DNA from 4 places in the Paenibacillus sp. FSL R7-0302 genome. Region 1 is predicted to be linked to each of the others. Evidence: riboswitches for the same ligand, from Rfam matches in the RefSeq annotation. Region 1 holds a riboswitch; each other region holds the start of a gene.
The links. Region 1 has a riboswitch for cyclic di-GMP ahead of MKY96_RS23765 (PA14 domain-containing protein). Riboswitches for the same ligand answer to the same signal wherever they lie in the genome.
Positions count from the first base shown of each region.

Region 2: it holds a riboswitch for cyclic di-GMP, as region 1 does, so the genes downstream of both, MKY96_RS19895 (fibronectin type III domain-containing protein) here and MKY96_RS23765 (PA14 domain-containing protein) in region 1, are expected to answer to the same signal.
Region 3: it holds a riboswitch for cyclic di-GMP, as region 1 does, so the genes downstream of both, MKY96_RS26885 (anti-repressor SinI family protein) here and MKY96_RS23765 (PA14 domain-containing protein) in region 1, are expected to answer to the same signal.
Region 4: it holds a riboswitch for cyclic di-GMP, as region 1 does, so the genes downstream of both, MKY96_RS25640 (transglutaminase-like domain-containing protein) here and MKY96_RS23765 (PA14 domain-containing protein) in region 1, are expected to answer to the same signal.

Region 1 is NZ_JBBOWB010000001.1:5,495,328-5,503,494, forward strand. It holds gene MKY96_RS23760 (glycosyl hydrolase) at 1-618, opposite strand, end outside; gene MKY96_RS23765 (PA14 domain-containing protein) at 808-3,174, opposite strand; cyclic di-GMP riboswitch class I at 3,189-3,269, opposite strand; gene MKY96_RS23770 (sugar phosphate nucleotidyltransferase) at 3,407-4,780, opposite strand; gene MKY96_RS23775 (UDP-glucose dehydrogenase family protein) at 6,074-7,414, opposite strand; gene MKY96_RS23780 (glycosyltransferase) at 7,419-8,167, opposite strand, start outside.
Region 2 is NZ_JBBOWB010000001.1:4,597,749-4,605,915, reverse strand. It holds gene MKY96_RS19905 (hypothetical protein) at 1-482, shown strand, start outside; gene MKY96_RS19900 (MFS transporter) at 564-1,781, shown strand; cyclic di-GMP riboswitch class I at 1,866-1,967, shown strand; gene MKY96_RS19895 (fibronectin type III domain-containing protein) at 1,948-6,144, shown strand; gene MKY96_RS19890 (fibronectin type III domain-containing protein) at 6,172-8,167, shown strand, end outside.
Region 3 is NZ_JBBOWB010000002.1:269,525-277,691, forward strand. It holds gene MKY96_RS26870 (TasA family protein) at 1-451, shown strand, start outside; gene MKY96_RS26875 (TasA family protein) at 491-1,081, shown strand; gene MKY96_RS26880 (helix-turn-helix domain-containing protein) at 1,399-1,731, shown strand; gene MKY96_RS26885 (anti-repressor SinI family protein) at 1,877-2,020, opposite strand; cyclic di-GMP riboswitch class I at 2,055-2,158, opposite strand; gene MKY96_RS26890 (2-oxoglutarate dehydrogenase E1 component) at 2,586-5,453, shown strand; gene odhB (2-oxoglutarate dehydrogenase complex dihydrolipoyllysine-residue succinyltransferase) at 5,514-6,827, shown strand; gene MKY96_RS26900 (L-lactate MFS transporter) at 7,311-8,167, opposite strand, start outside.
Region 4 is NZ_JBBOWB010000001.1:5,950,296-5,958,462, forward strand. It holds rRNA gene MKY96_RS25630 (23S ribosomal RNA) at 1-1,607, opposite strand, end outside; rRNA gene MKY96_RS25635 (16S ribosomal RNA) at 1,855-3,415, opposite strand; gene MKY96_RS25640 (transglutaminase-like domain-containing protein) at 3,781-4,590, opposite strand; cyclic di-GMP riboswitch class I at 4,604-4,684, opposite strand; cyclic di-GMP riboswitch class I at 4,758-4,839, opposite strand; gene MKY96_RS25645 (class D sortase) at 4,965-5,618, opposite strand; gene MKY96_RS25650 (GtrA family protein) at 5,690-6,094, opposite strand; gene MKY96_RS25655 (glycosyltransferase family 2 protein) at 6,084-7,061, opposite strand; gene MKY96_RS25660 (glycosyltransferase family 39 protein) at 7,158-8,167, opposite strand, start outside.

The sequences.
Region 1 (8,167 bases):
ATAGGGCCGCCATAACACCGGAACTCCGGCATCCCGCAGCTCACCCAGATACTTGGCCACTTCATCCAGCTCGGCAATCAGAGCCTTATACTGCGGCGTTCCGGGAGTTACGTACTGCTTGAATTGATTCTGGCTAAGCGGCTTCTGCACATTGGTCCATACCGGCGCAGTTCCCGGCAGATTCTGATGGAAGGTCATGGCGACAATGCCGCCGCCCTTATGCCACCGGATGGCGCTGTCCACGACAGCCTGACGCTGCTTGGCAATGGTGGCCTTGGACTGGTTACCTATGGCTCCCAGCTCATAGCCATGCAGAACGGCATAGCGGCCGGTTGTGGTGCGGAGCTTATTATTGAATTCATCGGGGCTCTCCAGATAATCATGCTGGCCGGATATCATGCCCTTGCCGCTGAGATCGTGGAGATAGCTTAGCAGTGCGGAAGCCTCCTTGGAGGCCGAAGGATTAATGGGCTTAATGGGAGCGGCGGCAGGGGCGGCCAGTGTGGTAACCTTGGCATCTGCCGGAAGACTGCGCCCTTCCCCCCATGGAAGCAATGAAAGGATAAGGATAAGAGGAAAAACAGTTGTAAATAGCCTGTACTTACGGTTAGTGTTCAATGTAATCTCCTTTCTCCAGCCACACCGCTTCGGCAGACCCCGGAGCGGTTACGCTTCCCGGATGGTCGTCTATAGCTTAGTAGCCCTGCTGGTAAGCAGGGCCATTAAGAGTGGCTTGCAGGATTTATAATTGTAACGTCTTAACCAGTAACAGCGCCAATGTTGAACACAGCTGCGGACCTTATGAGCTTACGAAGCGGAAGGGAGAAACAGCGCGCTTGCCGGAATGGTTCCTTTGGCCTGGCTTGGACTCTGCCACATCAGCCGCGCTTTTGCATCCCCTTGATTCTCATAATACTCTACCTGAATATCATACAGCTCGCCTGCGGTCAGGCTGATGCTGCCCATGCGTTCGGTGCCGCTCTGCTTCACCCAGCTGTCAATCACAAGCTCACCGTTCACCCGTACGCGGATACCGTCATCGGAATGGGTATAGATCTGATAAGTCTCCGTGTAGAGCGGCTTCATCTTCCCGCTCCAGCGGACAGAGAAGAACTCTATGCCGAGGGCGGCATCCGGCGAGCCTTGGCGCCAGTTGAAATCAAGCACAGCATCGGTACGCACTACAGCGGGTTCGCCCGATAGCGTCATGTTATTGAAGTATTCCGCGTACAGTCCATTGGCAGCAGGAACTTCTACCGGCAGATCCACCGGTGTTGCTGTAGGAGAAGGAACGGGAGCCGCTGTCGGCGTAGGCACCGGTGTTGGCGTTGGTGTCGGTGCTGGCGTCAGTGTTGGTGTTGGTGCTGGTGTTGGCATTGGTGTCGTTACTGGTGCCGGCGTTGCTGTCTGTGCTGGCGCTACTGTCGCTGCTGGTACCGTTGTCGGTACTGCTGTTGCAGCCGGAGCAGGTATGGATGTGTTGCCTGCTCTGGAGAAAAGCGCACTTGCAGGTACGGTTCCCTTCACCTGGCTGGGGCTCTGCCACATCAGATGGACATTCGCATCGCCTGCATTCTCATAATACTCTACCTTAATATCGTACAGTTGCCCGGCAGTCAAGGCTATGCTTCCTGTGCGGGCAGTTCCGCTCTGCTTGACCCAGCTGTCAATGACTGCTGTGCCGTTCACCCATAAGCGGATACCGTCATCCGATGTAGTATAGAACTGATAGGTCTCGCTGTAAGCCGGCTTAATCTGGCCGGTCCACCGGATCGAGAAGTAGTCTGTGCCAAGTGCGGCATTAGGAGTACCCTGACGCCAATTGAAGCTGATGACCTCATCGTTACGCACCATAACCGGTGTCCCCGAGAGTGTCATGTTCTTGAAGTATTCTCCAAGCAACCCGTTCTGGGCAGGCTTGCTCTCCGTATCACCGGAGGTTGGGACCGGCTTCGGAATCGGCGCAACGGTTGGCGTTGCTGTCGGTGTTGGCGTCGGTGTTGGCGTCGGTGTTGGCGTCGGTGTTGCCGTTGGCGTCGGTGTTACTATAGGCGTTGGTGTTGCTGTAGGCGCTGGTGTTGCTGTAGGCGTCGGTGTTGCGGTTGGCTTAGGGGCCGCCACTGGAGCAGTCCAGGCCTTATATTGGTCACGGGTCAGTGTGTAGCTGTCATTCATGAAATTCTTGATCGTAGCCGTGCTGTTATTCTCATAGAGCATCTTGCCCCAGTTCATCATGAACACGTAATTCTGCTGGGTCAGCTTCAGCTTCGAGATATTCGGCATTTCACCGTTCTCGCCGATGCCGATCGGTTTGCCGCCAGCCAGGCTGGTCAGATCATCATGATATTTATTCGAGTAGTCGTTATTATATATATCCGCTGCCAGCACATCCACTCTGTCCGCACCCGGATAAGTCCGTGCATAGGGATCAGAGTTGGCATTCGGCGCATTCGGGTTCCATACCCAAATCAGATTATTTAATTGATGAACGTTTACGAAACGGTCATACATAATATTCCATAGAGCTGAGAAATTATCTTTCTTCCCCCACCAGAACCAGCCGCCGTTCATTTCATGGTAAGGTCTCCACAGGATGGGAACCTTGGCATCCCGCAGGCTTTTCAGAGAGACAGCTACTTTATCCAGATCGGTGATCAGCGCATTATACTCTGTAGTACCGGGGGTTACGTATTTGTTGAATTGTGCCTGGCTGATTGACTTTTGCACATTGGACCATTCGTACTTGGTGCCCGGCAGGTTCTGGTGGAAGGTCATGGCTACAATGCCGCCCGCTCTGGACCAGTTCGTTGCACTCCAGACGATATTTTTGCGTTGTGCAGCGACTCCGCTCTCACTCTGTCCACCGATTGCTCCAAGCTCATAACCATGCAGTGCGGCGTATTGTCCGCTTGTTCCCTTCAGCTTGTTGCTCAGCTCATCCGGACTCTCGAAATAGTCATGCTGCCCTGTAATAATTCCATTTCCCGAGATATCATACAGATTGTTCAGCAGCTTGACCGCCTCGGCTGAGGCATTAGGGTTCACGGGCGCTCCTGTAGAGGAAGCAGCCTTGACAGTGGACGGGGCGATTCCCAGTCCCACGGGTACAGCAGACAATACCACGGCCAGCGACAGCACAGCGCAGAGCAAACGAGACTTACGGTAAGTTTTCACAATATTCTCTTCCTTTCGGTAGCCAGGCTGCCACTCTTGCGAAGGCCCTATAGCTTTGCGTCCCTATCTTTCGATTAGGTTTGCCATTGTCGTTTTGGAAGGATCAATCCCTCTTACCGTAAGTATCGTCGATATGCAAATTTAATGTAGAGTAAAAACAAAATTTGTCTAAAAAATAGTTCTCAATACCTGATTTAAAATTGTAACAATTGGTTAAATAGATAAGTTAGACCTAAGAAATGAACTGATGTAGAGCGATATCCTCCCAGTCCAGAGTAATACGGATATTGTCTTCCTCTACCAGCTCAGACCCCGTCTGCACCTCAATGAACTCCACATCGGTAAGAGCAAGAATGGCATGCTTGGTCCCTTCCGGTATCCGCACCACATCTCCCGCCTTCACCGTATGCATCTTCTCATTGATGACAATGCTGGCTTCCCCGCTGACGAAGGTCCAGATTTCACTGCGTTTGTGATGCAGCTGATAGCTGATATTTTTGCCCTCATTGATGAAAATCCGCTTGGTCAGCACCTCGTTGCCTTCATCATATTTCACATAATCGATCACCTTGTAGTGTCCCCAGCGGCGTTCCTCGTACATCGGTCTTTGTTCAAAAGTCTTCAGCACTTCCTTGATCCGCGGACTCTCGGCCTTGTGTGTCACCAGAATGCCGTCCGGGCTGGCGGCGATAATCAGATCCTTCGCCCCGATGACCGTAATTGGAATATCCAGCTCGTTAATGAGGCAGGTGCCCTCGGAGTCAGAGGTGATGAAGCCCTTGCCTACATGGTTGCTGGTCATTTCCTCGGTCAGGGTGTTCCAGGTACCCAGGTCCTTCCAGAATCCGGCGTACGGCTGCACTACGATGTTCTCTTCTTTCTCTACCACTTCGTAATCGAAGCTGATGGAGGACAGCAGCTTATACTGCTTCTGCAGCTCCTCGTAATTCAGCGGCAGCCCTTTGCGCTGCAGGATATCCAGCAGGTAGCCCAGACGGAAGGCGAATACTCCGCAGTTCCAGAGCGCTCCCCGGCTGATCAGCTCCTCGGCCTGCACACGGTCAGGCTTCTCCTGGAAGTGGCTCACTTGCAGGTAACCATTCGCTCCCGCATCTGCGCCCGTTGGAATGATGTAGCCGTATTTCTCCGAAGCATGCTCGGGAACTACGCCCATCAGCGCCAGGTTCGCCCCGCTCACCAGCATGGTGTTCTCCAGTTGCAGCACCGTTTCGAAAAAGGAGGATTCCACGTATGGGTCCACCGGCAGAATCGCCACGGTCTCGCTTGGGGACACCCCCGCGATGGAATACAGGTAGGCCGCCGTCAGCGCAATAGCCGGGAAGGTATCCCGCCGCTCCGGCTCCACGATGATCGGCACCCCGCTGCCGAGCTGGCTCTGGATCATCTCCACCTGGCTGCGTCCGGTCGCCAGATAAGAGGACCCGGCCATGCCGTTCTCCTCCAGCTGTCTCCATACCCGTTGTACCATTGATTCCGGTTCACCTGCCGGACTTGCCAGTACCTTCAGAAATTGCTTGGAGCGTGAATCATTGGACAACGGCCAGAGCCGCTTGCCGGAGCCGCCTGATAGAAGTACTAGTTTCATAGTGAACCCTCCATATCGTATTGTTATTGGGTATTTCTTGTTGCGTCTGTGTGGTTAAAAACCGCCTGTTATGAGGGCCGCTGCAAGGAATTTTGGGCTTACGGCCGCTGTTGTATTTGGATTTCTTGATTAAAACCGCTTCTCGCGGTAGAAATCCAAATACAAAGGCGGACGCTAACGCTCCTACAGCTCCAAAATTCCCCTCCGCTCCATTTCATAACAGGCTTGTGATTTTATTATATCCGCTTCGCCCGCAGGCGAAGCTCCCGGCTAAAGATCCGATATTGCCGGCTTGTTGTAGCGGCAAGGGGGCCGGGCTGCCGCGCTATACTTGCGGCAGCAGCAGTTGAAATCCTGGTTGCCGGCAGCCTGCCTTCACGACAGTGAATCCCTGGTTGCCGCCTACTGTTGCGGCGGAGAAAGATTCAAAAGCTCAAAGACTCTTAAGTGCCGCTTGTTCCAAGGCGTCGCCGCTGAGTTAGCGGCTGGAGAGAACAAGAGTATAGGGCAACAGAATCCAAGACAATGGAATTCAAGATCGGGATTCAAGACCGGAATTCAGGACTCTTGTGCCAAGGGCTTGCGCACAAGTTCGCGGCGGCAAAGCTAGTTAGTTAAGTACTAAGCACTAGTGCTGCTCAGTTGCTCCATTTGGCTCGTATCCGGGAAATCAGGGGCACTTATGCTCTTCATTTACTCATTTAGCCAACTTTCCCGGGATTCAGGTGCACTTGTGCTCTTCATTTACTTATTTAGCCAACTTTCCCGGGATTCAGGTGCACTTGTGCTCTTCATTTACTCATTTAGCCAACTTTCCCGGGATTCAGGTGTACTTGTGCTCTTCATTTACTCATTTAGCCATCTTTACCGGGATTCAGGTGCACTTGTGCTCTTCATTTACTCATTTAGCCCACTTTCAGCGCATTCAATGGGATTTATCCCTCTCATTTCGCCGTTCAGCCCACTTTCGACGCATTCAAGGGGATTTATCCCTCTCATTTCGCCGTCCAGCCCGCTTTCGGCGCATTTAATGGGATTTATCCCTCTCATTCGCCGGCCAGCCCACTTTCAGCGCATTTAATGGGATTTATCCCTCTCATTCCGCCGTTCAGCCCACTTTCGACGCATTCAAGGGGATTTATCCCTCTCATTCCGCCGTCCAGCCCGCTTTCAGCGCATTCAATGGGATTTATCCCTCTCATTTCGCCGTTCAGCCCGCTTTCAGCGCATTTAATGGGATTTATCCCTCTCATTCGCCGTGCGGCCCACTGCCGGCGCACTCCGCCAGAGAGATTAGACCGCGCCAGCCACGCTGGCGGAGAATCCGCTAAGCCCGCCCATCTGCGGGCGGCCAACGGAGATGTATTCGAGGCCGGTGCCTTCGATCTGCTCTTTGGTGTAGACATTGCGGCCGTCGATCAGCAGTGGGCGGCGCATGGTGCCTGCAAGCACGTGCAGGTTGATCTCCTTGAACTGGCTCCAGTCGGTCAGCAGGCAGACGGCATCGCTGCCCTCAGCGGCCTCTTCCGCCAGCCCGCACCAGCGGAGCTGCGGGTGATCGTACTCGCGCCGGAAATTCTCGGCAGCGATGGGATCATACAGCTTCACGATGGCGCCCTCGGCGACCAGCGCCTCGACGATCTCACGGGCCGGGGCCTCACGGACATCATCGGTATTGGGCTTGAACGCAAGCCCCCAGATGCCGATGACCGCGCCGCGCAGGCTGCCGAGCGATTCATGGAGCTTGGAGATAATCATGAAGCGCTGGCCTTTATTGACTTCAACGACGGATTTGAGCAGCTTGAACTCATAATCCACGTTACCGGCAATCTGGATCAGCGCGTTGGTGTCCTTCGGGAAGCATGAGCCGCCATAACCGATACCGGCCTGCAGGAAGGTCGAACCGATTCTCTGGTCCATCCCCATGCCGCCTGCGACTTCGGTGACATCCGCTCCTACCTTTTCGCAAATGTTGGCAATCTCATTAATGAACGAGATCTTCGTCGCCAGAAAAGCATTCGAAGCATATTTGATCATCTCGGCGCTGCGGATATCCGTGACGAATACGTTGTCCGTAAATCCCTGATGAAGCTCGCGCATCGTGGGCTCAAGCGCCGGATTATCCAGTCCGATCACGATCCGGTCGGGATGAAGCGTATCGCGGATTGCGGAGCCTTCACGGAGGAATTCAGGCGCAGAGACGATATCGAAGGGATGATTCGTGAGGGAGGAGATCAGCTGGCGGATTCGCTCATTGGTGCCGACAGGAACAGTTGACTTGGTCATAATGATCTTGTAGCCTTCCATCGCCTGCGCAATCTCGGCAGCCGCCCCTTCGATATATCTCAGGTCGGCTTCGCCGCCCGGCAGGGAGGGTGTACCCACGGCCAGAATGACGATATCGGAGCGGCGGACCGACTCCTGAAGATCGGACGAGAAGCTCAGCCGCCCCTCGCGCAGATTCATTTCGATCAGGGCTTCAATGCCCGGCTCATAGATGGGAGATTCCATCCGGTTCAGCTTATTGATTTTCTCCTCATCCTTATCCACACAGATGACATGATTTCCATTTAGGGTAAAGCATACGCCTGATACAAGTCCTACATAGCCGGTACCAATAACTGCGAGTTTCATACTTTCATCCTCCTTTTAGGAAATTGACGTAGGCCTGTTCCACATACTGCTTGAACTGAACCATAAACGCCTGCTCATCGAATTTGCGTGCATGGCCCATAATCTGGTCGATATCCCACGCATAGGACTCCACCTCATCAATGGCCTTAAGCAAATCATCAACTTCCTGATGCTGGAAAAACACGCCGTTAACGTATGGAATAATCGTGTCGAGCGCTCCCCCAGCCTGATAGGCGATGACTGGCCTTCCTGCGGCATTCGCCTCCAGCGGCGTAATACCGAAATCCTCTTCCCCGGGAAAAACAAACGCCCGGCACTGGGACATCAGCCCTGTGACTTCCTGATCCTCCAGCCGGCCCAGAAACGATACATTCCCCTTGGCCATGCCTTCCAGACGCTTCCTGTCCGGTCCGTCCCCGACAATATACAGCTTAAGCCCGTTACGGTTGAACGCCTCCACCGCAAGATCGATCCGCTTGTACGAGACCAGCCGCGAGACAATCAGATAATAATCGCCAATGCTCGGGGAGCTGGTGAAGCGGGCCGTATTGATCGGCGGGAAAATCACATCGGAATCCCGGTGGTAATAATTCTGAATCCGCGTCTTCACGACTGAGGAGTTGGCAACGAACTGGTTCACATTTTTGGAGGTGCGCTGATCCCAGTTCTTGAGCCGCTGCATATACACCTTAAGCAGTCTTTTGAATAATCCGGAATTCGATTGCCGCTCCATGTACGTGTCATAGTCCCAGG
Region 2 (8,167 bases), 900 kb from region 1:
AAGATACCTGTCCTCATTGCAACAACGAGCTTAGCGGATACCGCACAGTGACGATAGGTGCAGAGGATCTGGAGGATGAAGAGCCGGATACACAGGAAGCTTCCAGGGAGGAAAAGATCAGCGACGATGATTTGTGGGATGACGACGACAAGGATAGCGTGGTGCCTGTATGGGGTACGCTGGGCCAGTTCGGCGATGACTATGATCTGAAGCGTTATGAGGACAAGGTCTCCGCTATTCTGGCTGCCCAGCTGGAAGCGCCGGAATGTCCGCAATGCCATGAGCTGATGCTTCACTCCGGTACGCAGCAGGTGGACGGGTTCACCCCGGCAACGCCGGGAGCGCTGGGCGGTGCAGCTGTGCTGAAGCCTCCTTTTGCGCTGAATCTGTACGTCTGTCCTTCCTGCTTCCATGTGCAGCACAGCCTGGCGCAGGAAGACCGCATCCAGCTTGTCCGCAATCTCAGCACCTCAGCCGAATAAAGATCGGATTCATGCTTTCCCTGCCGTCTGGACATGATATGGATAGATGAAGTGTCTAAGGACGAGCAGGGAGGGCTAAGCATGAGAGGTTCAGAACGGGGACAGGCGGCGCTGCTGCTGGCTGTAGGCGGGCTATACCTTCTGGCTACAGTGCTTGCAGGAACGTTCCTCAACGTATATCTGTGGAAAAGCCGGCAGAACTTCGCCATGATCGGCTGGTTCACCGTGGCCCAGCAGCTTGCCGTGGGTCTCAGCTTTTGGCTGGGCGGCAAGTGGGTGAAAGAGCGTAACACAATGAATGCCCTACGGCTGGGAATTGCCGTATCGGGCTTTTTTTATTTGCTGGTGCTGTGGCTGCGGGGCGACGCGATTCATTACATTTGGCCGCTGGGCGGGGTCCTCGGGCTATCCATCGGGCTGTACTGGCTGGCGTTCAATATTGTTTTCTTCGAGATTACGGATGCCAAGAACCGCGATTACTATAACGGGTGGATGGGCCTGCTGGGTTCCCTGACGGGAATAGCCGGACCCTGGGTGTCCGGCTGGATGATCTCCCGTTGGCATGGCGGGCAGGGATACCGCATGGTATTTATACTGTCGCTCTGTATTTACGGGGTTGCTGCTATACTCAGCTTCGGCCTGCGCAAGCGGCCGCGCGGCGAAGCCTATCTCTGGCTGGAGCCCTGGCGCGAGCTTACCCGCAGACGCAGCTCTTGGCGTCCAGTGGCGGCAGCGCTAGTGTTCCAGGGCATCCGGGAAGGCGTATTCTCCTTCCTCATCGGTCTGCTCGTCTACATTGCAGCACAGGAGGAGAGCAAGCTGGGACAGTTCGCCCTGCTGACCTCCGCCGTCTCCCTGATCAGCTATTATGCGGCCGGCAGATGGTTCAAACCCCGTGCCCGGCTCGGCGGTATGCTGGCTGGCAGCCTGCTGCTCATCGCCTTCCTTCTTCCGCTGTTGTGGAAGGTGAGCTTCACCACCCTCCTAATCATGGGAATCGGGACCTCGCTCTGCCTGCCGCTCTACATGCTGCCGATGCTGTCCACCAGCTTCGACCTGATGGGAGTGTCCGAGGAGAGCGCCGGCAAACGCGTGGAGCTGGTAGTGCTCAGGGAGCTTAGCTTGATGAGCGGCCGCCTCCTCGGCCTGCTGATCTTCATCGCCGTACTGTCGCTGGACCAGTCCCCGCAGACGATTACTCTGCTCATGCTGCTGCTGGGTGCCGCGCCGCTGGGGAGCTGGGTGGTGGTACGGGGGTTGCTGAATTGGAATGTTCACAAAAATAACAATATTATATGATTCAAATATAGGGTATTATTGCCAAGGTAAGTACAGATTGTAATTGAAGTGAATTACACATGATTTCTCTTGAATTAACCATTAGAACTAAAAAGGCAAACCTGTACGAAAGTCAGGGACGCAAAGCCACGGGCCTTATCACAGGGAGGGGGACACCCCTCTGTGAATGGCAGCCGGGCCGCTCTTTCCGGTGGTTTTTTTGCGCCCTTTTTTAAATGATTTTTTAATTGAGCGGAGGTCTTTTATGACAAATAGGAAAAGCTTGATATGTAAGGTACTGTGTTTTATTATTCTGGCTCAATTTCTCGCCCCTTTTATGGAATTCTCAGGGATGAAAATTTCCGCACAGGACAGTATGCTCAAAATCCGGTTTCAGCCCGCAGAAACTCCCGTACAGGAAGGGGAGCTTGCAGATTCTGGAGCCGTTTTTAGCGTCAAAAACCAATACTCCTACGGCTGGAACATAGATCATACTGATGCAACCGTCTCAAGAGATACATACGACGACTCCAGCATAAGCAGCCTGACACGAATCCATCCGGATGGGAAGTGGGAAATTGCGCTAGACAATGGTACTTATGAAGTCTCAGTAACCGTAGGTGACTCTGTATACAGCAGCAACAATTCACTTGCCGTAGAGAATGTCAAATTGATGGAGGGACTGTCTCTTGAAGCAGGGCAGTATAAAACGATCAAGAAGAAGGTTGCTGTTGAAGATGGAAGACTGACTTTAAGTCAAATCAATGCTACTGGAATTGAGACTGCTCTAAATAGCATAGATATTTCATTGATGAATACATACACTCCCACTTTGATCCCGCCTCAAATCCGCCTGCCTTTTGAACCCAATAAGGTTGCCGGAGACAAAGTTCTTCTGTCTGGAAGTATGACCAATATACATAACGCTCCGCCGTTTATCAGGGTAAATGGTCTGCAGGGAGAGATCTCCCGGCATATCCGCGAACAAATAGAATCCATCGGACAACAAATACAGCAGGTTAGCAAAAATGCAGTGGCAATAAGAAATGCTGATATTGAAACGATTCAAAGCTCTATCCGCTCAAACAGCAACAAGCCTGCAATAATAGCAGTTGGGCAGATGAATCTAGAATCAAGCGTTTCGTTCGGAAGTGAAGAACAGCCTGTCATCTTAATCGCAGATGGCATCAATACGAACCGGAGTCTGAATATAACAGTTTACGGATCGTTAATCCTCCGTGGAGGATTAAATGCAAATACTGAGTTGGATGTTAATGTTATCAACCCTGCACCAGATGAGAATCTTGGTAACCTATGGGTACAGGGGACTGTGCATTTGAATAATAATTCCAATGTGCATGTAGATAATGAATTGTTTGCAGGTTCTTTGGTTTATAACAATGGCTCGCTCGATCTATCCGCGAAACGGGTAGTAGTACAAGGCAATATGAATATCAATACTATGGTAACTATGAATGTAGACGAAGAAATGTCTGTAGGAGAAGTGGTATCCAATAACTCAAGGGCAGAACTTAATGTAGCCCAAGGAGACCTCTTCGTCCGGGACAACGTCAGTATAAATAATCATTTGAATATCAATACAGGCGGATTATTTGCAGTTGGCGGCAATGTCATCTCGAATCAAAGACCTGTAATTCACACGGGGAATGAGCAAGCAGGACGTACATTATTGAAGTATGTTCTGTCCGGCCTTAAGGCTGAGTATTACAGCAGTAAAGATTTTACGGGCAAGAAGGCAGTGAAGGTTGATGATACCATCTCTCTATCAGGTCAGCCTCTTCTGGGTGTGCCGGGAGTAGCGGACCAGCGCTTCTCCGTTAGATGGACTGGGCAGATTCAACCTAACTATACAGACCAATATACTTTCTCGGTTAAAACGTCAGGTGGAGTCAGACTTTGGGTGAATGATCAGCTCCTGGTCGATGCCTGGACAGCGAAGCAGCATGTGGAGCAAGGGACCATCCAGCTTGAAGCCGGTAAAAAATATGATCTGAAGATGGAATACGCGAATGACATGGGGAATCCTCAGGCCAGCTTACTGTGGGAGAGTGAGCAGCAGATTCGTGAAGTGGTACCCTCTGCATCTTTAAGACCTTTTTCTATACCAGCAGTAAATGCAAGTGCAACAGACTCAGCCATTACACTGGGCTGGCCTTCTTTGTTCAATGCGGACGGATATGAGGTGGAATTTGATAAGGAGGTTGCCGTCCTTGGCAGTGAACCTGATTTTACCAAGGAGGAGCTTAGTCCGGGAACAGAACATCTCTATCGTATTCGGGCAATCAGTGGCGACATCAAAGGGGAGTGGTCAATAACTTCTTCTTATTGGACCTTACCGGCTGCACCACTGAATATTCAAATGAATGCAACAAGCCATACCATTACTCTTGAATGGGAGCCGGTCATCGGAGCCTCCAGTTATGAAATAGAGGTTAATAACAGCACGAAGAATATAGGACCGGTGCTAACTTACCAGGAGAATGATCTGAATCCAAACATGCCCAAAGTATTCCGTATCCGGGCGGTGAACAGCAGCGGAGCAGGAGCATGGAGCGAAGTGGTTACGAAGACTACTCTGGTTGGAGTACCCTCCAAGCTGCAGGGAACAGCAGACGAGCGGTCTGTTCATCTGAACTGGGATGCTGTATCAGGGGCTGCCTCGTATGATTTGGAGATAGACGGAACCGTTAGTAATAGCATCATGGATCATTCGTATATACATGACAACCTGCAATCTAACAGCGAGCACAGTTATCGTGTACGGGCTAAGAACGATGATGGAATCAGTGAATGGAGCGATCCCATTACAGTGTACACTTCGCCTGGAGTTCCCCAGAACCTTATAGCGCAAGTCGAAGGAACCTCAGTTCATGTGACCTGGGATAAAGTGGCCGGGGCCACAGGATATGACATCGAGGTAGATGGGGACGTGCTGGATAATGAAATGAAGCTTGAATTCACTCATTCACAGCTCCCGTTGAATTCAGAGCATACCTACAGAGTGCGGGCCAAGAATGAGAACAGAGTCGGAAGCTGGACCCAAACAATTGTTTATTCTACTCATGCGGGAGTTCCTAATAATATTCAGACTACAGCGAATAGCAACGAAATCACCATAACGTGGGACATAGTTGCAGGTGCCCTGAGTTACGATATTGAACTGGATGGGACAACGATTCGCAACATTTCGGATAACCTCTACATCCACAAGAAGCTGGCACCCTTCTCCACGCACAAATATAGAGTAAGAGCTGTTAATGCGGCAGGAGCAGCCGAATGGAGCGGATACGTAACTGTAACCACGACCTTCGGCAAACCATCTAATCTGAAGGCATTAGCCAAGAATACAAGTATTGAACTTACGTGGGACAAGGTAGAGAGTGCGACTGGCTATGATCTCCTGGTAGATGGCGAGGTTCTGAATAATGAAGAATCGTTATCCTATAAGCATACTGAATTGGAACCCTATTCCTGGCATAATTATCGGGTCAGAGCGAAGCAGGGAAGCTTTCTTGGAGAATGGAGCGAACCTCTGACGATTTCAACAGTGCTCGGGATTCCGGGAAATGTAAAGACGGAGACCAAGAGCAATCAAATCCGATTATCCTGGGATTCAGTTAAGGGTGCTACCGGCTACGAAATTGAAGCGGACGGTACAATTATTGACAATGGCAGCAAGATGGCTTTCACGCATACCAGTTTGTTGCCTAACACCAAGCACAATTATCGGATACGGGCCAAGAACACTCAGGCCGTCAGCGATTGGAGTGAATGGACTACCATTGTTACTGGTGTTACAGCACCAGAGGTGCCTAAGAATCTTAGAGGTGAAGTGACGGTGAATTCCGTTCAGCTTGCCTGGGATTCCGTGAATGGCGCGTCCAGCTATGATTTGGAGATAGATGGACAAGTCGTTTCAAATTCCAACCAGTTGGAATACAAACATAGCGGACTTGAGCCCAATACAATGCACGCTTATCGCGTTCGGGCTAAGAATGCAGGAGCGACGAGCGACTGGTCAGAGATTTTGAAGAAAACAACGACTCCTGCAGTAACAATCAAGCCGGAAAAGGATACTCAGCTCAATTTTGTAATGATCATCCCTTATAAAAGTGACAAATCTGAGCGCAGAGTTACGGTCACGTATAATGCCAATGATCTTGAGGTGATGGATCTGCGGGCAGAGACTCCGGACATGGAGCTTGGGACTGGCGGTATTGCAGGCACACCAGTGAATGTAATCCAGTTTGAACCGGGGAAAATTGTCTTCAGCGTACAAATGAGCAATAAGGCTGCGATGAACACTATTATTTTCAATGCGAAGACGAATCAATTTACTAAAGTAACCTATACCATAGAGTAGATTTTATAGAGGTGAGAGTGGAAAACTATGAAAAATATATTCTTAAAATCTATTACTATTTTCATGGCATTAATGTTAATTATCCTTATTTCGGGATTGTTTCCAGGGAATGAAGTTGTCAAGGCTTCAAATACTGATATTGTTTCCTATGCGGATGTGCGTATTCCTGCTTGGTATGAGAAATCTGAAATTATTACATATGATGCGCATGGATGGTTATCCGGAGATTTTCAAGAGACAGTTATAACTGATATTCAATATAATAAATTGACAAAAAAAATGTCCCTTAGAGTAGTTCCGGCTCAATACAATTTAAAAATGTCTCTCAATACCGACACCATGTATTATAACACTTCTACATTTATTAATATGTTTGCACGGATGCAATTAAAACATCCTAACCAAGACGGTTATGGGTATTTATCGTATGAACTGGTTAAAGCCTCTTATGAAACTGTCCATAGTAGTAATTATCGTACTATTGACGCAATTATTGATGCTAGCACAGGTGTTATAAATCCAATTCAAATGGAGTTAGATGAACCTCCAACAAAACTATTATGGAGTGCGTTTTTTTCGAAAACTTTTAGTGATGGATACAACTGGCAGGGAGATAAAGAATTTTATGGAAGAAGAAATTTTGAAATTGATCTTGTTCCGAATAGTGAGCCTACCCTTGATATTTTGAATTCAAGCAATCAATTTATAAGTGGAAGCTCCAATTTCATACCCTTAGTTAGAGTTGCAGACCCTAATGGGGATCAACTTGAAATAAAATACTATTTAGATTCCGACACAGAGCCTCGAGAGGTTAAAGCAGTAACGAATACAACATCAGGCCAAACTGTTTCATTCAACGTATTAAACACTTCAAATCTGTACGAAGGCAGCCATAACATCCGCTTTACCGCCAGCGACGGAAAAGTCACCACCCAGAATTCGGTTACCATCGTTGTAGATAAATCACCACCTGTGATTGGAAATATCAATATTATTTCTTCAGATTCACAGGTTCAAGTATCGGGAACAGCGGCAGATTCCATATCAGGGCTGGATAACGTTCCATATCGTTACACAGTGGGAAGTCAGTCGAGCGGCTGGACCACAAATCCAAGCTTTACGGCAACAGGATTAACCTCCAATACCGCATTGTATACGAAGATTGAAGCGAGAGATAAAGTGGGGAATATCGCTGTTCATGAGCAGAATGTCTATACGAGAGCACAGGTTCCATCACTATCTCTTCAGCAAAATGGTGAAACCTCGCTAGTAATGCAGCTTCATGATCAGAATGCCGCTTCAACCCAATATTTAATTCAGATGGGTACTGCTTATGTTAATTCATCCGGTACGCTCACCTCTTCACCTGTATGGATTACCCCGTCTGGCAAGACCGTGGTGATTAACGGATTAACAGCAAATACTTCATACTCCTTCCAGGTGAAGGCAAGGAATAATGAAGGGCTGGAGACAGCATTTGGAGGTCCGGCAACCGGAACTACATTAGCCGCTGCACCTGAAGGGATTACTGCGGAAGCTTCACAGCAATGGATTAAGCTATCATGGCCGCCATCAGCAGGTGCATTAGGTTATGAGGTAGAGACAGGGGGAGCGATTATCAATAATGGAACCTCCACCTCATATACGCAAAATGGATTATTACCGAATACTCAGCACACCTACAGAGTTAGAATTATCAATCCGGGAGGTGCGGGGAGCTGGAGTAAGGCTTTTACTCAGATGACACTGCCTGAACCGCCGGCTTCACCACTCAATCTATTGACAGCTCCTTCGCAGAAGTTCGTTTCATTAACCTGGGATCTGGTTCCTCATGCTACACGGTATGAAGTAGAGGCAGATGGAGTTGTATTGGATAATGGAAAGCTGAACTCCTTCACGCACAAAGATCTGGAAGCCTCCACAGAGCATACGTATCGTGTGCGGGCCGGTAACGCAGGAGGGGTGAGTGAATGGAGCGCAGCTGCCATACAACAGACCTGGCCTAACCCGCCAGAGACCCCCA
Region 3 (8,167 bases), on a different contig from region 1:
TCCCTCCGTCATTGTGAATCTCAGCAATCTCAAGCCGGGCGATACCGTCTTACGGGACTTCAAACTCAAAAATGACGGGACGCTCAATATTCCCAAAGTGGTACTGCGCACCTCATCGGCCATTACAGACGCCCAGGGAGACAACGGTTCCCATAATTTCAAGGATGATATTATTGTGACCTTCCTCGTGAACAAGGATAAGAAGGAATCGCCGCTCCTGGTCATCTCGCTGGCCGATCTGGAGCAGGAGAGTCCCGATCTGGTGGCCCGGGGAATTGTCGGAGCGATCTTAGGCGGAGAGAAGTCCGGCATCAAAGCCGGCACCTCGGATAACCTGACCATCCAGTTCGCCTTCAAGGAGACCCTCCAGCCGCAGAACTATTATCAGGGCGATACGCTTGCACTGACTCTGAATTTCGAAGCCAACCAGGAAAAAGGCACGCTCCAATAATTCCACAACAAAACAAACCATTCGAGGAGGAAATCAATCATGGGTATCAAAAAAACATTGGGTCTTGGCGTAGCATCGGCAGCACTGGGCTTGTCTTTAATCGGCGGGGGCACCTTCGCTTACTTCAGTTCCACAGCTACCAGCACGGCAACCTTCGCAGCGGGTACGCTGAAGCTCGGCTCTTCCTTCAATACTCCGGTAGCGCTGACGAATCTGAAGCCGGGAGATTACACCGTCCGCACCTTCACCTTGTCCAATGACGGCACACTGGATATCAAATTCCTGAAGCTTGCCACCACTTACACCGTGACCGATGCCAAGGGCGATAACGCAGGCCAGGATCTCGGAGACCACTTCAAGGTCAAGCTCCTCGATAATACGTACACCGGCGGTTCACTAAGCGGTCATGTGCTGTCCGAGATCTCTCTGAAGGATCTGAAAAACACCCCCAGCTACGATCTCGTAGCAGCAGGCGTACTGCCAGGCGGGATTGCCGCCGCCGGGTCCAAGACCTTCAAGATCGCCTTCGAATTCGTAGACAACACGCTCGATCAGAACATTTTCCAGGGTGACGGCTTAGCGCTGAACTGGACCTTCGATGCGCTTCAAGGAGTGGGAGAAGCCAAGTAGCTCAGGGGCCAGCCTATACAAATGAACATGACTTTGCCGTCCTTTATTAGGAAGGCAGCGTTTCAGCAATCCATCAAGACGGCATATCCTCCCCCATCCGGGCCGGGTATGCCGTTTCTTTTTTCCCGTTGCCGGGTTCAAGATTTTGTCCGTTTTGCGGATTTTTGTTATACTGACAAGAGAAAACGGCTTGGCCGGCCTTTGAACGGGCGGTACCGTTTCAACGAGAAAGATAAGGAGAATGTATAGCGCGAAGCATATCACTTCTTATCTTTTACCAAAAAAGTACGGAGGGCGTTGTAATCGTGTCAGATACTATGGGAAGCCGCATCCACAAACTCCGGCTGGAGAAGGGCTATTCGTTATCCGAGCTTGCCGATAAGGCTGATGTGGCGAAATCATACCTCAGTAATGTGGAACGGAACATTCAATCCAACCCCTCCATTCAATTCATCGAAAAAATCGCTGACGCGCTTCAGGTATCCATTCATGCACTGCTGTATGGCGGATTGGCAGAGACGGAAGAACAGGCTCTGGACGGGGAATGGTTCCGGCTGGTTCAGGAGGCCATGGCCTCCGGTATAAGCAAACGCGAATTCAAGGAATTCCTCGATTACCAGAAATGGCGCATGGAACAAAAGGACAACTAGACGAGCATTGTATGCCACAGGGAAGACTCCGCACGGCAGGGAGGCCGCCTTCGGCGAAGGCAGCCTTTCAAGCGGCATACAGAAAAGGCACAGCGTACCGGACGCTGTGCCTTTTCTGTATGTATCGCAGCAATGATGACCGCCCTTACATCGCCTGGAGCGCCTTCTCACTTAGAAACCGGCGGATATCCTCCGCCGCGATCCCCGCCTGCTTGGCAGACATCAGCAAGTGCACCCATTCTAAATCCAGATCTACTGCCTGCAGCTCGTCATTCCCCTGGTTGGACATATCCAAGAAATCTCCTCCTAGAATTTTCGCGTCCCCAGGCAGTCCGGCCATCATAGTAGTATTGCTACTTTGTAGTATTTCTACTTTAGATCCGAGACTTTGTGCCCCTGTCTTTCGGCAGGTTTACCTTTTACTGGACCCTTTCCATCATGAAAGGATCTGGCAAGAATCGATGAAACCGTTCTCCGCAATAACATTATACAAGATCATGTGAGATTAGTGTGTCGTTTTCTGGAATTTTTTTATGATAAAATCTGAGGAAACTTAGCTGAAATTGCCAGCGGCTTTTATAAATATTTCCAGTTCCAAGTTCAAACCTTATGTAATAGTTTAATTATACTAAAGGGAACGCTATCCGCTCCGCCTTATTTCTATTTATGATAGTTCCGTATGAATACTGTAATGAATCATGCCAAATTGCGAACGGATTGCGCGAAAGTATGAATTGATTACCCCGCCGGAAAGTAGCACAATAAGGTGAGAATGAAACCGCAAACATTTGCAGCTCCGCCAAGTGGCACACTGGATGCCTCGCGTGGAGTTTATCCGTTAGGAGGACCTATTCATGGCAGTCAAAGAGCCCTATAACGACACAGTATGGAGCAAATACTACGGCCCCAACCTGGGCTACATTCAAGAAAGATATGAGCAATTTGTCAAGGACCCCTCTTCTGTTGAACAGCATTACCGCGATCTCTTCACCGTATCCGGCCCCCCTCCGTTGGCACCCGATGCCGAGAGGGCTCCAAGGCCTGCCGTATCAGCAGATGCCGAGTGGCTCAAGAAGGCTGTCAAGGCCTCGAAGCTGATCGCTAATATTCGAATATATGGCCATATGGCCGCAGACATTGACCCGCTGGAGCGCAGCACGAACCCGATGGCCAAATGGCTGGAGCTGGAGACCTACGAGCTTACCCGCGAGGATCTTAATGCCCTGCCCGCTTCGCTGATCTGGGATAATGCCCCTGCGGATGTGCATACCGCGATGGATGCCGTCCACAGAATGCGCCAGGCCTATACACAGACCATTGCTTATGAATTCGGGCATGTGCATGATGAACGCGAGCTGCGCTGGCTCAACAGCCAGGCGGAATCGATGACCTCCCCTGCCCCGCTGAATAATACAGAACGCAAAGAACTGTTGAAGCGGCTGGTTCAGGTGGAGCATTTCGAGACCTTCCTGCACAAGACCTTCGTCGGCCAAAAGCGCTTCAGCCTGGAGGGCAATGATGCCCTTGTGCCGATGCTGGATGAAATTGTGCGGGCTGCCGCGCATGACGGCGCAGAGCATATCCTGATGGGCATGGCCCACCGCGGAAGACTTAATGTGCTGGCTCATATTCTGGGCAAGCCTTATGATATTATTTTCTCAGAGTTCCATCATTCGCCGAACAAAGAGCTGTTCCCTTCGGAAGGCTCTATGGGCGTGACCTACGGCTGGAGCGGTGATGTGAAGTACCATCTCGGGGCTGACCGTGCCGTCCGCGAAGGCGAGACCGTACGCACCCGGATCACGCTGGCCAATAACCCGAGCCATCTTGAATTCGTCAATCCTGTAGTCGAGGGCTTCACACGCGCCGCACAGGAAGAACGCAACGCTCCGGGACTGCCTAAGCTGAACACAAGCAAGGCTATGGCTGTGCTGATGCACGGCGATGCAGCCTTCCCCGGCGAAGGTATTGTCGCTGAGACGCTTAATATCGGCAAATTGCAGGGTTATCAGAATGGCGGTACCGTGCATATTATCGTCAATAACCGGATCGGCTTCACCACAGAGAGCGAGGATTCCCGCTCCACCCATTATGCCAGCGATCTGGCCAAAGGGTATGAGATTCCGGTCGTGCATGTCAATGCCGATGACCCGGAAGCCTGTATTGCCGCAGTCCGTCTGGCCAGCGCTTACCGCCATATGTTCAAGAAGGACTTCCTGATTGATCTGATCGGCTACCGCCGCCACGGACATAATGAAATGGATGATCCCGAGACGACCCAGCCGATTGTGTACGGCAAAGTGCGGAACCACCCTACTGTGTACCGCGCTTATGCAGAACGCCTGGAGCGCGAGAAGGTAATCACAGCCGATGATCTGAAGAACATGATTGCCGAGGCGGAGAGCGTCCTCCAGCAGGCCTTCGATCAGATGAAGGAAGGCAAGCAGAAGAATGCGGAGTCCAAAGCCGCCGTCGCCCTGGATAACGACAGTCCTAAGCAGCGTCCGACCGCCTTCCCTCTGGCCGGTCTGCAGGAGATTAACCGCGAGCTGCTGCGCGTACCGGCCGGCTTCAAGGTCTATCCGAAGCTGGAACGGATTCTGCAGCGCCGCAAGGATGCGCTGAATGACGGAGAGCGGGTAGACTGGGCGCTGGCAGAGACACTTGCCTTCGCTACCATCCTGAAGGATGGCACGCCGATCCGTCTCAGCGGACAGGATTCACAGCGCGGCACCTTCGCCCACCGCCATCTGGTGCTGCATGACAGCGAGAACGGCGAACTCTATTCTCCGCTGCATCAGCTGAGTGATTCCAGCGCTTCGTTCGGCGTCTATAACAGTCCGCTGTCCGAGGCCTCTGTCCTCGGCTTCGAATATGGTTATAACGTGTTCGCACCGGAGACCTTCGTCATCTGGGAGGCTCAATACGGCGACTTCGCCAATGCCGCTCAGGTTATTATCGACCAGTTCATTTCCGCCGGCCGTGCCAAGTGGACGCAGCGCAGCAATCTGACGATCCTGCTGCCTCACGGCTATGAAGGCCAAGGACCAGAGCACTCCAGCGGCCGGATGGAACGGTTCCTCCAGCTCTCCGCCGAGGAGAACTGGACGGTAGCCAACCTGACCAGCGCTGCGCAGTATTTCCATCTGCTCCGCCGTCAGGCCGCGCTCTGCGGACAGCCGGATGCCCGGCCGCTGGTGATCATGGCGCCGAAGAGCCTGATCCGTAACACGCGCAGCACCTCGGCCGGAGCGGACCTCGCTTCGGGCACCTTCCAGCCGGTTCTTCCCGAGCCGCTGCTCGGCAGTAAGCCGGAAGCCGTGAAGCGCCTCGTGGTCTGCAGTGGCAAGGTGGCCATCGACCTGCAGACGGAGCTGGAGGCCGCGCGCGGACAGGACTTCTCCTGGCTGCACATCTTGCGCATGGAACAGCTCTATCCGTTCCCGGAACGCGAGCTTGGCGCTCACCTTAGCGGCTTCAGCTCTCTGGAGGAGATCGTCTGGGTGCAGGAAGAACCGAAGAATATGGGCGGGTGGACGTATGCCGAATCCCGGCTGCGCGCCATCGCACCGCAGAAGGTCACCGTCCAGTATATCGGCCGTCCGGACCGTTCCAGCCCGGCCAGCGGCTATGCGGATGTTCATAGCTTCGAGCAGCGGCGCATTGTCCGGGAAGCCCTGAAATTGAATGCTGCAGTGCAAGCACCTGTACCGTCTTCCTGAGCACAGCAAGGCGGTCATCCGATATCACGCACACCACTAATATTTGGGGAGGTACGGCCTGTGTCCGAGATAAAAGTACCCGATTTGGGCGAATCGATTTCCGAAGGAACGATCTACAAATGGCTGGTTAAAGAGGGCGACACTGTCGGCCAGGGGGATGTGCTAGCCGAGCTTGAGACCGACAAGGTCAATCTCGAGATCAGTGCGGAGGAGGACGGCGTCATCTCCTCCATCCTGCGCCAGGCGGGCGAGAACGTTGCCGTTGGCGAAGCCATCGGCATCATCGGCAGCGCCGCCGGGGCATCGGCCGCTGGCGGCAGCCAGCCGGAAGCGGCCGCACCGCAGAGCGGCAGCGCGCCTGCTGCTGCCGCAAGTGCAGCAGCGGCTGAACCGGCCGCTGCTGCTGGTGTCGCAGCGGCTGAGCCTGCCGCTGCTGGCACTGCGGCCCTGGCTTCGCCGGGGGCGCGCAAGCTGGCACGGGAGCGGGGCATCGACCTCGGCGAGGTCACTGCCCGCGACCCAATCGGCCGGATCGGCCAGGCCGATGTGGATGGTCATGGCGCAGCCGGGCCGCAGGCCGCTGCGCCAGCAGCTCCGGCGGCTGCCGCGCGGCCGGAGCCGGCGAAGCCCGCGCCGCCGGCAGCGGGCAAGGCGCCGCACGCCGAGGACGGCAAAGCCACCGAGCGCAAGCGCATGTCGCGGCGGCGGCTGACGATTGCCAGCCGCCTGGTCGAAGCGCAGCAGACGGCCGCGATGCTGACCACCTTCAACGAGGTGGACATGACCGCCATTCTCGACATCCGCAAGCGCCGCAAGGATGCCTTCAAGGAGAAGCACGAGGTCGGACTCGGCTTCATGTCCTTCTTCACCAAGGCCGTCATCGGCGCGCTCAAGGCTTACCCGATGCTGAATGCCGAGATCGACGGAGAAGATCTCCTGCTCAAGAAATATTACGACATCGGCATTGCCGTAGCTGCCAAGGAAGGCCTGGTCGTACCAGTCGTCCGCGATGCCGACCGGCTTAGCTTCCCGGAGATCGAGCGGCGGATCGGCGAGCTGGCCTCCAAGGCGCGCGCCAATACGCTCAGCCTGCCGGAGCTTCAGGGCGGTACCTTCACGATCACGAACGGCGGAGTGTTCGGCTCCCTGCTGTCCACACCGATCCTCAACACCCCGCAGGTCGGCATTCTCGGCATGCACAAGATCCAGCTGCGCCCAATCGCGCTGGATGAGGAGCGTACGGCCAACCGTCCGATGATGTACATCGCCTTGTCCTACGATCACCGGATCGTGGACGGATCAGAAGCGGTCAGCTTCCTGGTCAGAGTCAAGGAATTGCTGGAGGACCCTGAGTCGCTGCTGCTGGAAGGCTAATCCTCCGGCCACACAGTTTCTCCATACACTTATCTGATAAACACAAAGGCACCCGGCGGAGCGTAACCCTACGCTTCCCGGATGCCTTTTTTCCATATCCGCTGACTATGCCTCCGCCATACCCGCTCCTACCAACATGGGCCTGTTCTCGGCAGCCCACGCACCTCCAACGTACGCACCCCGTCCAATTGTGATCGGTTTTTCGATTACATTTAGCCGACGCGGTGCATCCGGGCCATTTGGGGTCGGTTTGCTGAATTAGGTAAGCTAAACAGATGAACGGACGACATTCTGTATTAGGCATACTGCTCATTTTCATGCTGGAGTTGTGCCTCGAAAAATATGTTTGTTTTCGACCATGAAAAAAAGACCTCCACCACCCGCTAACGCGGATGTAGGACATCTCTTCTCCGAACTATTCTCTTTGTCTGTAGTACTCTTGTTTGTCTGTACTTTCTCAAGCCGACGTAAATCGATATATGGTTAAGCCGTATGCCGTGAAGGCTTCAGGCTCATTCCCTTGGCCCGGGCCGCTCCGGCTACCGGAGGCTTCAGCGAAACCGCCAGGATACAAGCCAGAATACATAGCAGGCCGATGATGATGAAGGTAGGCTTGAACCCGCCGAGGAAGGCGGCGATGAACGAGCCGGACAGCGCGCCGATCCCGAAGCCCTGGTAGATGATGCCGTAGTTCTTGCTGTGATTCTTCAGGCCGAAGAAGTCACTGACAATCGCCGGGAAGACGGTAATGTTACCGCCGAAGCAGAAGGCGATGGCCGCCACACAGGCGAAGAACAGGCCATAGCTCAGTGTGGCATAGCTAAGGGTAAACATCGCCACAGCCGTTACCGCCAGCGTGATACTAATCAGCTTGGTCCGGCTTACCCGGTCGGATAATGCGCCAAGAATCAGGCGTCCGGCCGTATTGAAGATGGCGATCATCGCTACAGCATTCGCCGCCGTCGCCACATCCATACCCGCCAGCTGCACTCCGATATCCTTCACGATACCGATCAGATAGAGGCCGCTCATGCAGGCGGTGAAGAAAATCACGAACAGCAGGTACGCTTCCTTCGTGCGGAGCATTTCTTTCACGGTATAATCCTTGGGCAGCAGAGCCGCCCCGGAAGCGGACGATGTCCGGTTTCCCGCAGCAGTTACAGCAGGCGCAGCCACCGGAGCCTCCCGGATCAGCAGCGAGCCGAGGAGGATCATCAGCATGACCATCAGGCCCCAGTATAGAAAAGCATTCGACACCCCCGCCGATTCAATCAGGCCGCCGTTGATGTATTTGAAGATCAGACTGCCCGTTCCGTAAGCACCCACGGACACCCCGGAGA
Region 4 (8,167 bases), 450 kb from region 1:
CCCTCCTGCGTCACCCCATCGCTCATAGCGGATTACGGTGGTACAGTAATTTCAAACTGTTGTCCTTCGACTACGCCTGTCGGCCTCGCCTTAGGTCCCGACTTACCCTGAGCGGACGAGCCTTCCTCAGGAAACCTTGGGCTTTCGGCGGATCAGATTCTCACTGATCTTTTCGTTACTCATACCGGCATTCTCACTTGTATGCTGTCCAGCGCTCCTTACGGTACACCTTCAACCTACATACAACGCTCCCCTACCCCAGGATCGACTTCACTCCAGCTTCGAAGTTCGTGTCTATCCCCTGGAGTCATTTAGCCAACCATCCTTTCAGATGATTTATTGGCATTCATGATTCTGGATAAACACGCCTCAAAGGCGCAGTGAAGTCGATCCTAGCCATAGCTTCGGTGGTGTGTTTAGCCCCGTTACATTTTCGGCGCAGAGTCACTCGACCAGTGAGCTATTACGCACTCTTTCAATGGTGGCTGCTTCTAAGCCAACATCCTGGTTGTCTGTGCAACTCCACATCCTTTCCCACTTAACACACACTTGGGGACCTTAGCTGATGGTCTGGGCTGTTTCCCTTTTGACAATGGATCTTAGCACTCACTGTCTGACTCCCGGCAAGAAGTAAATGGCATTCGGAGTTTGACTGAGCTTGGTAACCCTTGCGGGCCCCGCACCCAATCAGTGCTCTACCTCCACCACTCCATTCACCGAGGCTAGCCCTAAAGCTATTTCGGGGAGAACCAGCTATCTCCGAGTTCGATTGGAATTTCTCCGCTACCCCCACCTCATCCCCGCATTTTTCAACATGCGTGGGTTCGGGCCTCCAGTGCGTGTTACCGCACCTTCACCCTGGACAGGGGTAGATCACACGGTTTCGGGTCTACGTCCACATACTCAGTCGCCCTATTCAGACTCGCTTTCGCTGCGGCTCCGGCTTCTCACCTTAACCTTGCATGTTAAACGTAACTCGCCGGTTCATTCTACAAAAGGCACGCCATCACCCATAAAGAGGGCTCTGACTTTTTGTAAGCACACGGTTTCAGGTTCTATTTCACTCCCCTTCCGGGGTGCTTTTCACCTTTCCCTCACGGTACTGTTTCACTATCGGTCGCCAGGTAGTATTTAGCCTTAGCAGATGGTCCTGCTGGATTCATACGGGGTTTCACGTGCCCCGCACTACTCGGGATCCGTCTCGGAGAGAACACAGTTTGGGCTACAGGGCTTTTACCTCTATCGCGGGCCTTTCCAGACCTCTTCACCTACTCTATTCCTTTGTAACTCCATGTGAGACGTCCCACAACCCCAAGAGGCAAGCCTCTTGGTTTAGGCTGTTCCGCGTTCGCTCGCCGCTACTGACGGAATCACTATTGTTTTCTCTTCCTCAGGGTACTTAGATGTTTCAGTTCCCCTGGTCTGCCTCTGCGTATCCTATGTATTCAGATACGAGTAACTGCGAATTACCACAGCTGGGTTTCCCCATTCGGACACCCCCGGATCAAAGCTTGCTTACAGCTCCCCGAGGCAGTTTCGTTGTTCGCCACGTCCTTCGTCGGCTCCTGGCGCCTAGGCATCCTCCGTGTGCTCTTAGTAGCTTAACCAATGTGTTTTCCGTTAGGAAAACCGCTTAGCATCGCCATTAATTCAAAACTTGTTTGCACAAGTTCAGCTTAAAGGAATGTTCTAAAACGCAAATTCGTTTCGGTATCCAGTTTTCAAGGATCAAGGTAAAGATGAGAGCTTAAACTCTCAAAACTGACCAACGAGTGAGTAACAGGCCTAAACCTGAGTTGTGGAAGTAATACTTCCGATTTGAATGTCTTCGTTGCAGAAGACGATTCTCCATAGAAAGGAGGTGATCCAGCCGCACCTTCCGATACGGCTACCTTGTTACGACTTCACCCCAATCATCTACCCCACCTTCGGCGGCTGGCTCCCTTGCGGGTTACCCCACCGACTTCGGGTGTTGTAAACTCTCGTGGTGTGACGGGCGGTGTGTACAAGACCCGGGAACGTATTCACCGCGGCATGCTGATCCGCGATTACTAGCAATTCCGACTTCATGCAGGCGAGTTGCAGCCTGCAATCCGAACTGAGACCGGCTTTGCTGGGATTGGCTCCACCTCGCGGCTTCGCTTCCCGTTGTACCGGCCATTGTAGTACGTGTGTAGCCCAGGTCATAAGGGGCATGATGATTTGACGTCATCCCCACCTTCCTCCGGTTTGTCACCGGCAGTCACTCTAGAGTGCCCAGCTTCACCTGCTGGCAACTAAAGTCAAGGGTTGCGCTCGTTGCGGGACTTAACCCAACATCTCACGACACGAGCTGACGACAACCATGCACCACCTGTCTCAACTTTCCCCGAAGGGCACCTGATGCATCTCTGCTTCGTTAGTTGGATGTCAAGACCTGGTAAGGTTCTTCGCGTTGCTTCGAATTAAACCACATACTCCACTGCTTGTGCGGGTCCCCGTCAATTCCTTTGAGTTTCAGTCTTGCGACCGTACTCCCCAGGCGGAGTGCTTACTGTGTTAACTTCGGCACCAAGGGTATCGAAACCCCTAACACCTAGCACTCATCGTTTACGGCGTGGACTACCAGGGTATCTAATCCTGTTTGCTCCCCACGCTTTCGCGCCTCAGCGTCAGTTACAGCCCAGAAAGTCGCCTTCGCCACTGGTGTTCCTCCACATATCTACGCATTTCACCGCTACACGTGGAATTCCACTTTCCTCTTCTGTACTCAAGTCACCCAGTTTCCAGTGCGACCTCAGGTTGAGCCCAAGGTTTAAACACCAGACTTAAATAACCGCCTGCGCGCGCTTTACGCCCAATAATTCCGGACAACGCTTGCCCCCTACGTATTACCGCGGCTGCTGGCACGTAGTTAGCCGGGGCTTTCTTCTCAGGTACCGTCACTCCGGTAGCAGTTACTCTACCGGACGTTCTTCCCTGGCAACAGAGCTTTACGATCCGAAAACCTTCATCACTCACGCGGCGTTGCTCCGTCAGGCTTGCGCCCATTGCGGAAGATTCCCTACTGCTGCCTCCCGTAGGAGTCTGGGCCGTGTCTCAGTCCCAGTGTGGCCGTTCACCCTCTCAGGTCGGCTACGCATCGTCGCCTTGGTGGGCCGTTACCCCACCAACTAGCTAATGCGCCGCAGGCCCATCCCCAAGCAGCAGATTGCTCCGCCTTTCATTCTCTCCTCAGGAGAAGAAAGAAATTATCCGGTATTAGCTACCGTTTCCGGTAGTTATCCCAGGCTTGAGGGCAGGTTGCCTACGTGTTACTCACCCGTCCGCCGCTAAGTCTGAAAGGAAGCAAGCTTCCTCTCAAACTCCGCTCGACTTGCATGTATTAGGCACGCCGCCAGCGTTCGTCCTGAGCCAGGATCAAACTCTCCAAATTGGTATTTAGAAAGAGCGATTGCTCATTTTGAAACATCTGACGAGAATTTACATTCTCTAATTTTGGATCTCACCGAAGTGATTTCCCACTCACTCGTTGTTCAGTTTTCAAAGATCAAGCTCGTTGTCAGCGGCGATGTTATCGTCACCAGCAACTCTTATAATATATCACGTTCATCTGAGCAATGCAAGCTTTATTTTTGAAATCACTTATTTAAGTAATCTCTCATTTCCCTTGCCGCTCCAACAACGCTTATTTATAATAACCTATCCTTCTATTAAAAAGCAACCTTTATATAAATAAAAATAACCCGCTTAATCATTAAGCGGGTTAGTCTCAGATAATGCTATAGTTCACAGCTATTCTTAGTAGAATTTCGCTGCAGTATATTTGCTTGCTGATTTGACCAGTTCTGTTGTTGCTGTTTTCTTGCCCAGACCTGCATCCACTGTAGTATCAATCGTCACCCATTTGCCGTTCAGGAACACTTCGTTCCAGGCATGGTATGAAGTTACATAGCTTGTATTCCCCATAACCAACTTGGTTGGAATTCCTTCACTGCGGAGCATAGTAGCGAACAAGGAAGCGTAATCGTAGCAGATCCCTTTGTTGGTAGCCAGTGTGTTGTCGTTGTTCGGAATATAATCCGTGCTTACACTGTTGGCCAGAGAGTAGTCATATTTCACGTTAGCTACGATGTAATTGTAGATAGCCTTAACTTTGTCTGCATCTGTGGTCAGACCCTTTGTAAGCTGTGCTGCCTTTTGGACGGATTTATCGGAAGAACTCCACTTCACATTCTGTACAGAGCTCAAATATACGGCATTCACATTGCTCATGGAGAGAGATACAGTCTCGGAAGATAGTACTTTATATTTGTTGCCGGTAGTATTCTCAAGAACGGAGACCTTGTAAGAGCCATTACCTTGTTGCAGCGGGAACGTCTCGGTCGGTTTGGAAGTGTATAAGTTGTAAGTATAGCTGTTATTGTCCTTGGTAATCATGAGCTTCATCTTCTTGTCCTTAGGAACATCGTAAGAAACCCCGATAATCCCTTGATCAAGTTGTCCAACATTTAACCAGCTTGAATCTGCATTTGCTGCTTGAGCAGTGCCTGTCTGCACGGAAGTGACGATCACAAAAAGTGTAATCAGCATTAAATAAAACTTCTTCATGGATAAAACCCCTTTCGGTAGCTGGCTGCCATTCTTACGGGAAGGCCCTTTAGCTTTGCGTCCCTACCTTTCGATAGGTTTGCCGTTATCGTATAAGCTTTATCTGTCCAATCTACTACCACATAATGACAGATTCAGAATGAAAACAAACAAAAAAAGCCTCTTCATTCGGTAACTGGCTGCCATCCATGACGGGAAGGCCCTGTAGCTTTGCGTCCCTACCTTTCGATAGGTTTGCCGTTTATCGTGTATTAGCTTTCATAGTTATATCTTACCATATCTATATCTATTAGCAAGACCCAATTGCTAGATTTCACCACAAATATACTAAAATTTTATGTTTTTTCGACCTTTATCGCCTTGTCCTGATAGAATCAGGTCAGCTTCGCGTGAATGATAAGTCTGTGGGTAGGGTTGACTAGCGGATCACAGGTAATAAGGGTCAAAATCTTATCATCATCCTTTCCCTTCAGTACCGAAATATCGGTAGGCTCTACAATAGATACATCATATACAACATATTTGTATTCCTGTCCGCTTGTAATAACAGTAATGGTATCCCCTTTACCAACCTCATCCAATCTGTTGAACAGCCGCCCTGCCGTTCTTGACCGATGCGCAGCAATCGCTGCATTGCCTACCGCGCCAATCGGAGCTGTCTCCTTCATATGCGCCGCTGCATGCTTCATATTGGTCTTGGTGGCGCCCTCCAGTACAGGCAGCTTCAGATCGATTTTATCGATTTCAATAATAGCGGTGATCTTGCCTCCCACTTCAATCTCGGGCGCTGTAGTGGGCACCGGCTCTTCCGCACCAGACTCTTCCGCCAGCAGCTGGGTGACTTCCGCATAAGGCTTGCTCAGATCCTGGCTGGCAGGAGCCGTAGCCGAAGGAACGATTTCACTATAGGCCTGTTCAGCCTCTTCCAGCAGCTTCTGCTGCTGACGGTCCTCGTACCATTCGCTTCCTTTGGGGTAGAGCATAATCAGGACCCCGGCAAGTATAATCAAATAGGATAACTTCCGCATGACAATCGCCTCCGCAATATAGAATAAGTGCTGCCTCCGCAGAATACGGGGAAGATATACGCTCTATCTCTTTAGAATACCCACTTCCGGCTTCCAAAGAAATTAATGATTACTGTAATAAAGGTAACCAGCACCTTGGCCATCAGCACCTGGACTCCCAGCCGGTCAGTCAGCAGATGAATCAGCAGCACCGAAATGCCCAGCACCAGCAGATTCAGCACAATAAATCTCACCAGCTGCATCCGGTCAAAGCCGCTATTGCCTCCTCTGTCCCGGCCCTTGAAGGTCACCTTCTTATTCCAGACAAAGCTGTTGGCCGTCCCGGCGCTGTAGGAAATAATCTGTGCAGGGGTGTTGAGCATCCCCAGGGAATGCAGCAGGGTAAATACCGCAAAATCAATGAACGTGTTAAGCAGGCCCACCGCATTGAATTTCAGAAACTGGATCATGCCTGCGCTCCAGGCCTTATTTTGCATAGTCGCTTTCCTTCCGCGTGTCTTCGGTCTCGGCATCCGGATAGCCCCGTGTCTCGCTTACGATATAGAGCGGTCTGTCCTTCGATTCATCATAGATCCGTCCGATGTATTCCCCGATGACGCCCAGCAGCATCAGCACAATGCCGTTAAACAGCAGGTTCACCCCGACAATGGATGCCCAGCCCGGCACAGTCCAAGAGGTGAAGACTTTCTGGAATAAGACCAGAAACAGGTAGATGAAGCTGGAGAAGGACAGGAAGAATCCGATATACGAGGCGATTTTGAGCGGCTTGTGCGAGAAGGAGGTGATTCCGTCGAGCGCAAAGCGGATCATTTTCTTCAGCGGATATTTCGTCTCCCCGGCGAAGCGTTCCTCCCGCACATATTCCACCATGGTCTGCCGGAAGCCGACCCAGCTTACCAGCCCCCGCACATAACGGTTCTTCTCCTTCAGGCCGCGCAGCACATCGCAGACCTTACGGTCGATCAGCCGGAAGTCCCCGGTGTCCGTGGGAATCTCCACACTGGTCATGCTGCTGAGCAGACGGTAAAAGATTTTGGCTGTCACCTTCTTGAAGAAGGTCTCTCCGTGGCGCTTCAGCCGCTTGGCATAGACTACCTCATAGCCTTCCTTCCACTTGGCGATCATCTGCAGGATGACCTCCGGCGGGTCCTGGAGATCTGCGTCAATGACCACAACAGCCTGGCCTTCAGCATAATCCATACCCGCCGTAATCGCCACCTGATGGCCGAAGTTACGGGAGAAGTCAATCAGCTTGACATGCTCATCCGTATTGCTGATGCCGCGCATAATCTCAGCCGTACGGTCCCGGCTGCCGTCATTGACGAATACTAACTCATAGGAATCGCCGCAACCATCCATTACTTTTTTGAGCCGCTCGTACGTTACCTGAATGACTTCCTCCTCATTATACATGGGCACAATTACACTATATCTGGCCTTCACAAGGGTTCCTCCTAAATTTATTGTAAGCCACAGCTTCCTTGATGCGCTTCATCAACATCAGCTTTGAGCAGCTATGCGGCTCTTACAGCTCCCCTCCTAGAATACCCAGGAAGGGAACCAGCGAAGTACATGAATGATATAACTGCTGTTCACCTGCATGCCGGACAATACCGGATAGAACATTACAAACAGGATGGCGGCGGCCGCAACATAGGCGTACCGCAGATATTTGGCACCCCGGAAACTTCCGTCAAGCAGCTTCAGAATGTACACAATGGATAGAATCATAAACGGCACCATCGCAAAGTAATGGTACAGGAACGTCTCACGCGGCACAAGCATCCACGGAACATATTGTGAGAAGAAGCCGATCCAGATCATATACAGGCTCTTGTCCCGGCGCTTCAGGGTGAACCATACAGCAGCGAGCATCGTGAAGATTCCTGTCCACCAGATCAGCGGATTGCCCATCGTTACTATGCTGCTCGCCTTGCCTGCCGGCAAGCCTTCACCGCCGCTGAAGAACCACACCGGACGCTTCATGAACGGCCACTCCCACCAGGAGGAGGCGAACGGATGTGTAGCTACAAGCTGGCTGTGATAGTTGTACATATTCTTCTGGGCATCAATCAGCCCCTTAACGGTGAAGCCCTCTGCCGACGCAGATAGTGAAGGAATGAAGGACAGGCTGTATATGATTCCCGGAATGATGACGAAGAATCCGATGCAGCTGGCCAGCGTGATGATCGTGTTCTTCCAGAAGGACTGATCTGCAGTCCGGCAGGCGGCTTTGAGCTCCTGACCGCTCAGCTTGCCATCAGCCAGCAGGCGTCCGGCAGCCTTATACTCCCGGTAGCGGTCCAGCAGCGACAGCACCAGCATAATAGCAAGTCCCGCGCCGCCGTAAATCACGATCCACTTCGAAGCAACCCCGATGCCGAAGAACAGGCCGGACCAGAACAGCGGAGCCAGTGTGGTCCGCAGCGGCATCCGGTAGAAATTCATCGTGAAATACCGCTGCATGAAATAGAACATCAGCATAATGAAGAATACACCGTACACATCGATGGTCGATATCCGTGTCTGGGTGAAATGCATGAAGTCCA